Regions from separate parts of the Massilia sp. DJPM01 genome, predicted to be linked through region 1. Evidence: riboswitches for the same ligand, from Rfam matches in the RefSeq annotation. Region 1 holds a riboswitch; the other holds the start of a gene.
What was found. Region 1 has a riboswitch for glycine ahead of PO883_RS18640 (D-amino acid dehydrogenase). Riboswitches for the same ligand answer to the same signal wherever they lie in the genome.
Positions count from the first base shown of each region.

Region 2: linked by a shared signal. The riboswitch ahead of gcvT (glycine cleavage system aminomethyltransferase GcvT) and the one ahead of PO883_RS18640 (D-amino acid dehydrogenase) in region 1 are both predicted to bind glycine.

Region 1 covers NZ_JAQOZV010000029.1:4,547-8,962, reverse strand. Annotated here, with positions in the region: gene PO883_RS18650 (C39 family peptidase) at 1-12, opposite strand, end outside; gene PO883_RS18645 (hypothetical protein) at 58-792, opposite strand; gene PO883_RS18640 (D-amino acid dehydrogenase) at 918-2,150, opposite strand; glycine riboswitch at 2,318-2,425, opposite strand; gene rtcR (RNA repair transcriptional activator RtcR) at 2,545-4,155, opposite strand.
Region 2 covers NZ_JAQOZV010000011.1:58,262-62,677, reverse strand. Annotated here, with positions in the region: gene gcvP (aminomethyl-transferring glycine dehydrogenase) at 1-1,301, opposite strand, end outside; gene gcvH (glycine cleavage system protein GcvH) at 1,404-1,784, opposite strand; gene gcvT (glycine cleavage system aminomethyltransferase GcvT) at 1,846-2,964, opposite strand; glycine riboswitch at 3,037-3,142, opposite strand; glycine riboswitch at 3,161-3,246, opposite strand; gene PO883_RS09840 (ATP-dependent Clp protease proteolytic subunit) at 3,373-3,933, shown strand; gene PO883_RS09835 (hypothetical protein) at 4,108-4,386, opposite strand.

The DNA.
Region 1 (4,416 bases):
ATTTGTATTCATGTTATCTCCTGATTCGTTCTAAAGATGGTGTAGCCGATGCCAGGCTTACTTCGAGGCGTCCATGGTTTGCTTGACCACGCTGCGCAGCGGCTGCAGGATGTCTGCCTCTTCCATCAGCGCTTCGCTGGCCTTGCCTTCCTTGACGGAGCGCTGCTGCATCAGCAGCGATTCGCGCGCCGAATGCAATGGCGCGTAGCGCGTGCGGCCATCTTCGCGTCCGACCACTTCGAGCAGGTCCGAGCGCGCCTGGTAGATGCGCACGAAGCGCACGTTGGTACGCTCGGCGTCGCCGTAGTAGCCCATCGATGCATCCACGTCCTTCGCCAGCACGGCGGCGCCGTAGGCGACCGTTTCGTAGTTCCCGTTGTTGAGCTCCACCGTGGCCATGCCGATCGGGCGCTGGTTCAGCAGGATCACGAAGCGCCACTGGCCGGTGGCCTTGGCCATCTGCTTCATGCTGCCGCGCCCTGCCAGCAGTTCCTTCGGATCGATCGTGTAAACCGCGAAGCCGTAGCCGATTTTCGCGTCCTTCAGATCCTGCATGTCGTTGATTTCAAGTGGGAAGTCGACCGGCGTGCCGCTGGTGCCACGGGTCTGCAGCTGGCCTGTGACGAATTGGGCGAAGTCGCGCTGGGCCGCAGCTTGCGCTGCCGCTGCGGCGCGCTTGGGCACCGCTTTGAAGGTGCTGGTTCCATCCGACTGGGCCATTGCGGGTGCGCCGGCCAGGGCCAGGCTGGCGCCGCACAGCAGGGCGGCGAGCATGGTGCGGGTTGAGAGCATTTTTGTTTGCATTATTGACTTCTCCTCACATAGATTGATACAAGAACCCCGCCTGTCCAAACGGGGTGGGTGCTGCTACAGCTATGGCATGCACGCATGCCGGACACCGGTGTCGACGCACGTCGTCAGTGCGTAGGAAAATCGAGGGAACGGTGCATCAAGTCGCCGATCATGTCGGCGGTGACGGCTGACAGGGTCCAGCCCAGATGCCCGTGGCCCGTGTTGTAGAAGACGCAGGGCGATTTGCCGCGGCCGACCTTGGGCAGCATGGTCGGCATCATCGGCCGCAAGCCGGCCCACGGAATCACGCTGCGGGTATTCACGCCCGGGAAGCATGCATGCACCCAGTCGATCAGCGGGCGAATCCGGTCGTCGCGGATGTCGCGGTTAAAGCCGTTGAATTCGGCCGTGCCGGCCACGCGGAAGCGGTCCGTCCCCAGGCGGCTGGTCACCAGCTTGGTGGCGTCGTCGAGCAGGCTGACGGTGGGTGCGGCCCGCTGGCTGGCGGCATCAGGCAGGTTGACCGTGATCGAGTAGCCTTTCACCGGGTAGATGTTGACCCGGTCGCCCAGGCTGGCAGCCAGGGCGCGGCTGGCGGTGCCGGCGCAGACGACGACGGCGTCGTAGGTCTCGGTCTGGGTGCGCTCGCCGTCGCCCAGGGTGACCTGGGCATGGCGGCCGTCGGTGCGCACGGCGCCGATGCGCATCCCGTAGCGGCAGTCCACGCCGTTGCGGCGGGCGGCGGCGGCAAGGCCGGTGGTGAATTTGTGGATGTCGCCGGTGGCGTCGCTGTCGGTGAAAAAGCCGCCGTAATAGTCGCCCGCCAGGGCCGGTTCGATGGCGCGCATTTCGCTTGGGGTCACCGCGCGGCGCGCCAGGCCGCCGGCTGCCAGCATCTTGCTGACCGTGGCGGCGTGCTCGAAGCCGGCCTTGTCGCGGTAGATGTGCAGGATGCCTTCGCGCTTGACGTCGAAGTCGATGTTCTCCGCCTCGGCCCAGGCAAACAGGTGCTCGCGCGCGGCGATGGCCAGGCGCGCCGTCTCCACCGTATTCCTGCGGTAGTGGGGAATGGCGGCGGCAAATTCGGCGAACCACGACAGCTTGTGCCAGCTCGGTTTGGGGTTGACCAGCAGCGGGGCGTCGCGCCGGAACATCCACTTCAGGCCCTTGAGCATGGTGGAGCGGTGGTTCCACACTTCCGCGTTGGAGGCCGACAGCTGGCCGCCGTTGGCAAACGAGGTTTCCATCGCCGCGTAGCGATGTTGTTCGAGCAGCGTCGTGGCAAAGCCACGTTTGGCCAGGGCGTAAGCGGTCGTGACGCCGGTGATGCCGCCGCCAATTACTGCAATGGTTTTCATGTGTCGTCCGGGTTCCAGAAACGTCAGATAGGAGAGTCCGCGCGCTGGTGCGCGTCGGATACCCCCTCTGTGCTGGACCTGAGAGATTCACCGGCAACGCGCGATGCGTGGACGGTTTGCTCCTTCGGTGCACCGGATGACGAATTCCGGTGGCTCTTCAGAGTTCAAATGGGTTATCGGTCCTTGGGCCTGAGAGATTCCGGGGCGGTTGCTCCTTCGGCGCCGCCGGCATACAAGACCAGCTTGTAACCGACAGACTCTCCCGATAACGCCTTAGCATTGCGCTAAATATGCATGAAGCATATGTATGCAGAATACCGCAGGAAATGACGCCAATACAACCATTTTTCGTGATAGGTGTTGTTTCCCAGACAATACCGACAGAGCGCTCGGTTTACGATTTGCCGCAAACCTGGTCCCATTCGAGCGAAAAACGCGCCAGGAATTTCTTCAGGCGGTCGGCATCGTTCGGTTTGCTTTTGGCGCTGCGCGAGACGGCAAACAGCTTGCGCCCCGCATCGGACAAGGTGGTGGACTGGCGGCATACCTTGACCACGGCGGTCAGTTGCATGGCGTCGAACAGGTCGAGGCCGGCGGCGGCCTCGTCACCCATCAGTTCGGCCAGGTCGACCTCGGCCGCGCTTGGCGCGCGCGTGTAGTGGTGCCACAGTTTTTGCAGCCGCGCCACTTCGGCGCTGACGATGCTTTCCGAAATGCCGCCGGCCTCGGCCAAGGTGGCCATCCTGGTCACCGAGGCCGACAGGTCGCGGAAGTTGCCGGCCCAGACGGCCTCGGGCGACATCGCGAAGCGCATGTAGCGTTCGCGCGCTTCCTTGTTGAAGCGCACCATCTGGCCGTACTCCTGGCTGAACTGGTTCAACTGGTAGACCAGGTTGGGCTCGATGTCTTCGGGCCGGTCGACCAGGCCGGGCAGGGCGTAGGTCCATAAATTGATGCGGGCGTACAAGTCTTCGCGGAAGCGCCCGGCCACGACATCGCTGGCGAGATCGCGGTTGGTGCCGGCGATGAGCTGGAAGTCGCTCTGCACTTCGTTGTCGCTGCCGACCGGATGAAAGCGCTTTTCTTCGATGGCCTTGAGCAGCATCGCCTGTTCATCCGGCCCCAGTTCGCCGATTTCATCGAGGAACAGCAAGCCCTTGTGCGCGCTGCGCAGCAAGCCCGGGCGGTCGGCGGCGGCGCCCGTGAAAGAACCTTTGACGTGGCCGAACAGGGTCGAGGCGGCGCCGTCGCCGTGCAGGGTGGCGCAGTTGAGCTCGACGAATTTGCCGTCGAGCTGGTGGCGCGTCTTCTTCAATTCGTAGACGCGCCGTGCCAGGAAGGACTTGCCGGCGCCGGTCGGGCCCATCAGCAGCATGGGCGCGCGCGACTTGATGGCAACGCGCTCGATCTCGTCGATCATGGTGTTGAAGCGGGCGTTGCGGGTGGCGATGCCGGACTTGAGGAAAGCCACGCCTTCGGCTTGCTCGCGCGAAAAGCGCTGGGCGATCTGGTCGTAGCGCGAGAGGTCCAGGTCGATCAGCGCGTAGCTGCCCGGCGCCGTGCTGGACTGGCGCCGTGGCGGCGAGCTTTGCAGCAGGCGGCCGGGGAAGAAGCGCGCTTCGGTCATCAGGAACATGCAGATCTGCACGACGTGGGTGCCGGTGGTGATGTGGATCCAGTAATCCTCGTTATCCGGATCGAAAGGGTAAGTCTTGGCGAAGTCGAACAGGGCGCCGTAGACCTCGCCGAAATCCCAGGCGTCGCTGATCGGAATGTGGTGCGGGACGACCGTGGTTTCCGGCGAGACTGCGGCGATGTCGGCCGTGACCGCGTCGACCAGCGGGCCGAATTTGCCGCTGAAGAGCATCTCGAAGCGATCGACCGCGTATTCCTCGTGCTGGGTGATGGCGATGCTGGGGCGCCACTTCTCCCAGCGCGCCGGACCTTTGCCGCTGTCGAGCTGGGTGCCGACGAAACCGATGACTACGATGCGTTTCTGTTTCATATCCGTATAAAGTTTTATCTGATCGGATAATTTATCACGGGGTTGTCTGCTTGTCCATTTCTTGCTGTTCTTGCTTGAGAAATTGATAATCTTTTTTAAATCAAGGGCTTGCGTTGTTCTGGCTGAGCTGGCTGCGGACCTGGCACAGCATTTGCAATAGAGGAGATACAAACGAGATTAGTGAGGAAGTAAAAATGGCAAACGCACAGTTGTTCCAGACCTTGAAGGGAATCTTTGTCCCTCGTGCCGACGGTCTTAATT
Region 2 (4,416 bases), on a different contig from region 1:
CGGGTGGTGGTTTCATCGAGCGAGATGCCGACGTGGCTGGCGTCGACCTTGCGCAGGTTGACGCCGTGTTCGATGGCGATGGCATGCAGTTCGGCCGCGCGCGCGCTCTTGATGGTGAGCGTGTCGAAGTAGGTCTTGTTGACGACGTCGTAGCCGAGCTGGCCGAGCTTGGCGGCCACGATGGCGGTGAAGCGGTGCACGCGGCGCGCGATGCGCTGCAAGCCTTCAGGACCGTGGTAGACCGCGTACATCGATGCCATCACCGCCAGCAGCACCTGCGCGGTGCAGATGTTGGAGGTGGCTTTTTCGCGGCGGATGTGCTGCTCGCGCGTTTGCAGCGCCAGGCGGTACGCCTTGTTGCCCTGGGCATCGATGGTCACGCCCACCAGGCGGCCGGCCATGCTGCGCTTGAATTCGTCGCGCGTGGCCAGGTAGCCGGCGTGCGGGCCGCCGAAACCGAGCGGCACGCCGAAGCGCTGGCTGTTACCGACGACGACGTCGCAGCCCCAGTCGCCCGGCGGCGCCAGCAGGGTCAGTGCCAGCAGGTCGGCGCAAGCGATCACCATGGCGCCGGCCGCATGCAGTTTTTCGACGGCGGCGCGGTAGTCGCGTACATCGCCATTCACGCCCGGGTACTGGATCAGCACACCGAAGCAGGGCTCGGACAGGCCGGCGATGTCGGCCGCCGCGATGGTGCGCACTTCCACGCCGATCGGCTGGGCGCGCGTCTGCACCACTTCCAGCGTTTGCGGCAGCACGTCGTCGGCCACGTAGAACACGTTCGAGGCGGACTTGCCGACGCGCTGGATCAGCGTCATCGCCTCGGCGGCGGCGGTGCCTTCGTCGAGCATCGACGAATTGGCGATGCCCATGCCGGTCAGGTCGGTGATCATTTGCTGGAAGTTCAGGATCGCTTCCAGGCGGCCTTGCGAAATCTCGGGCTGGTACGGCGTGTAGGCGGTGTACCAGGCCGGGTTTTCAAAGATATTGCGCAGGATGACGCCTGGCGTATGGCTGTTGAAGTAGCCCTGGCCGATCATCGACTTCATGACCTTGTTCTTGGCGGCCAGCGCCTTGAGTTTGCCCAGCGCAGCCTGTTCCGGCATCGGGTCGAAGAACTGGCCCAGTTCCAGCTTGCTCTTCTTGCGGATGTTGGCGGGCACGATGGCGTCGATCAGCGCCGCGCGCGATGGATAGCCGAGCGTGGCCAGCATGGCTGCCTGTTCGGCGGTGGACGGGCCGATATGGCGCGGAATGAACGAATCGCGTGCTTCGAGTTGGGTCAGGCTGGTGCGGGTCATGGTAGTCGGGGCCGAAAAAGGACTGCCACCGGCGCTGTCGGATACACGGCGCGGCGGCGAACTGGAAAGAAACGGCCGCCAGCGGGCGGCGGCCAGGAGTTTTTATTCTGCGGTGGCTTTGCCGTAGGCAGCGGCGTCGAGCAGGCCATTGATGGCGCCGGCGTCGCTTGGTTTGAGCTTGAACAGCCAGGCCGCGAAGGCGTCGGTATTGATCGAGTCCGGCGCGTCGGCGACGGCGTCGTTGACGGCGATGCACTCGCCCGATACTGGCGCGTAGATGTCGCTGGCCGCTTTCACCGATTCGACCACGGCGGCGTCGTCGCCGGCGGTGAAGACCTTGCCTACCTTCGGCAGTTCGACGAAGACGATATCGCCCAGCGCGTCCTGCGCATATTCGGTGATGCCGACGGTGAGGGTGCCGTCAGCTTCGGCGCGTACCCATTCGTGGGACTCGGTGTATTTCAGGTCGGCTGGGATGTTCATAATGTTTGCTCCAAGAGGTCGCGGTCGATGTAAATGCTACTTAATGAGTGTGTTGCCCCGATCAGGCAGCGAGGATTTTACCGTTTCGCACGAACGGCAGCTTGATCACGCTGGCGGCGAGCTTTTTGTCGCGGATTTCAACGTGCACGGTGTCGCCCACGGCCACGCCCATCGGCACGCGCGCCAGGGCGATCGCTTCCTGCATGGTCGGGCTGAAGGTGCCGCTGGTGATTTCGCCGGTGCTGCCATCCTGCGCGACCACTTTCTGGTGCGCGCGCAGGATGCCGCCTTTTTCGCGCAGGATCAGGCCCACGTACTGCGCGTTCTGGCCCATCGCCTTGAGCGCGGTCTTGCCGATGAAGTCGCGCTCGGCGTTCAGGTCGACGGTCCAGGCCAGGCCGGCGTCGAGCGGGTTGACCGTGTCGTCCATGTCCTGTCCGTACAGATTCATGCCCGCTTCCAGGCGCAGGGTGTCGCGCGCGCCCAGGCCGGCCGGCTTGACGCCGGCGGCGACCAGCGCATTCCACAGCGCCTCGGCCTGGGAAGCGGGGAAGGCCAGCTCGAACCCGTCTTCGCCGGTGTAGCCGGTGCGCGCCACCATCACCTCGCCGAAGGCGGTGTCCTTGACGATGATGGCGTTGAACGGTTTGAGTGGCTCGGAAACCGCCTGGGTGGTCGGCAGCACCTGCCACACCTTGGCGCGCGCGTTCGGACCCTGGACGGCGATCAGCGCCATCGGCTCATTGCCGTCGCGGCGCTGGGTGATGGTCACGCCGCTCCTGGTGGCGTCGTTCTGGGCGCTGATCCAGGCCACGTCTTTTTCGGCGGTGCCGGCGTTGACGACCAGGCGGAACCAGGTCTCGCTGAAGAAGTAGACGATCAGGTCGTCGATGACGAAGCCCTGCGGATTGAGCATGCATGAATACAGTGCCTTGCCGGTCACCTGCAGCTTGTCGACGTTATTGGCCAGCAGGCCGCGCAGGAAAGGGCGGGCGTTGTCGCCTTCGATATCGACCACGCACATGTGCGAGACATCGAACATGCCGACATCGCTGCGCACCGCGTGGTGTTCTTCGATTTGCGAGCCGTAGTTGACGGGCATGTCCCAGCCGCCGAAATCGACCATCTTGGCGCCGGCGGCGCGGTGTGCGGAATTGAGCGGGGTCGCTTTAAGCGTCATGGAATCCTCAGGGCAGAATGAATGGGGGTACGACGAGCAGACGTGGAGCGGCTCTTGCCGTTCCGGTATGCTTCGCGCCCCTCTGTCCTTGGTACCTGAGAGATAGCGGATTGACGTCCGCTTGCCCCTTCGGTGGGCCGCCGGCATGGTGCCGCGGCCGCTCTCCAGAGTTCAGCCGGTAGCGCTGCGCGCCGCCGACCCCTGACCGGTCCTTTTGCCTGAGAGTTTTTGGGTGATGCCCCTTCGGCGGCAGCGTGCGCTGCCCTCTCCCGATCAAGACTGTGGAGGATATGCCAGCAGGGCGTAACTGTCAACCTTGCCTGGTGTGCGCACGAATGAGATACGCATGGAAAACCGTGCTTCGTCCGATTTGTTAAAATAATTCATCTACTTTGCGAGCAGACAGCCATGAGCGAAGAAAAATCCACCAAAGAGACCGATGCCTGGTTCACCTTGTCGGGCGATGTCAACAGCGATATGGTGCACCGCGTGTTCGAGGCGGTGTCCGGCATGAGCGAAAACGGGGTCGAAACGGCGCACGTGCTGATCCAGTCGAACGGCGGCTACGTCAGCGACGGCCTGTGCCTGTACAACTTCCTGTCGAACTCGCCCGTCAAGTTTGTCATGTACAACGCCGGGGCGGTGGCGTCGATCGCCGTCATCCTGTTTCTGTCCGGCACGCGCCGCTACGCCAGCGAGACTGCGCGCTTCATGGTGCACAAGTCGCATGCGACGGCCTCGCCCGGCGCGCGTCCGGATGCGCTCAATATTATTGTCGAAGGCTTGCGCGCCGACGATGCGCGCACCGAATCGATCTTGCGCAAGCATATCGAGCTGCTGCCGGAGCAGTGGGCAATCCACCAGTATTCCGATCTGCACCTGACCGCGCGCGATGCCAAGGTCGCCCGCATGATCAATGACGTGGCCGACTTTGCGCCGCCCAAGGGCGTTCACATTCGCAATATCTGAACGCGCCGCCGTGATCGGCCCTTGCGGTGCCGGTCGCGGCGGCCTGGTCCGGCGTGCCGCCAAAAATAGAGCCTGTCAACGGCCGGGCCGATGCAGGCTCTTTCTATTGTTCTCTGTTTAACCAGGGCATGGCGCCGCCTGCAAACCCGGCGACGCCCGGTGTGCTAGCGGTGATCAGCGTTTGTCGCCGCCACTTTTGCCGCCGCTGCTGCTGCCGGAATGCGATCCCGACTGCTTGCTGCCCGAACCCGAACCGGATTGCTTCGAGCCGCTCTCCTTGTCGTCATTCTTGTGGCTTTGGCGGCCGGCTTCCACGTGCTGCTCATGGGTTCCGCCCTGGGTGCCGCCGCCGGAGCGCGAACCGCTGCCGGAACCTTGCGAGCCCGACTGCTTGTTCGAGCTGGAACTATCGCTTTGCTTGCTGCCTTGACCGCTTTTCTGATTCGAGTTCATGTTCATTCCTTTTCAAAGTTTGAAAATGTC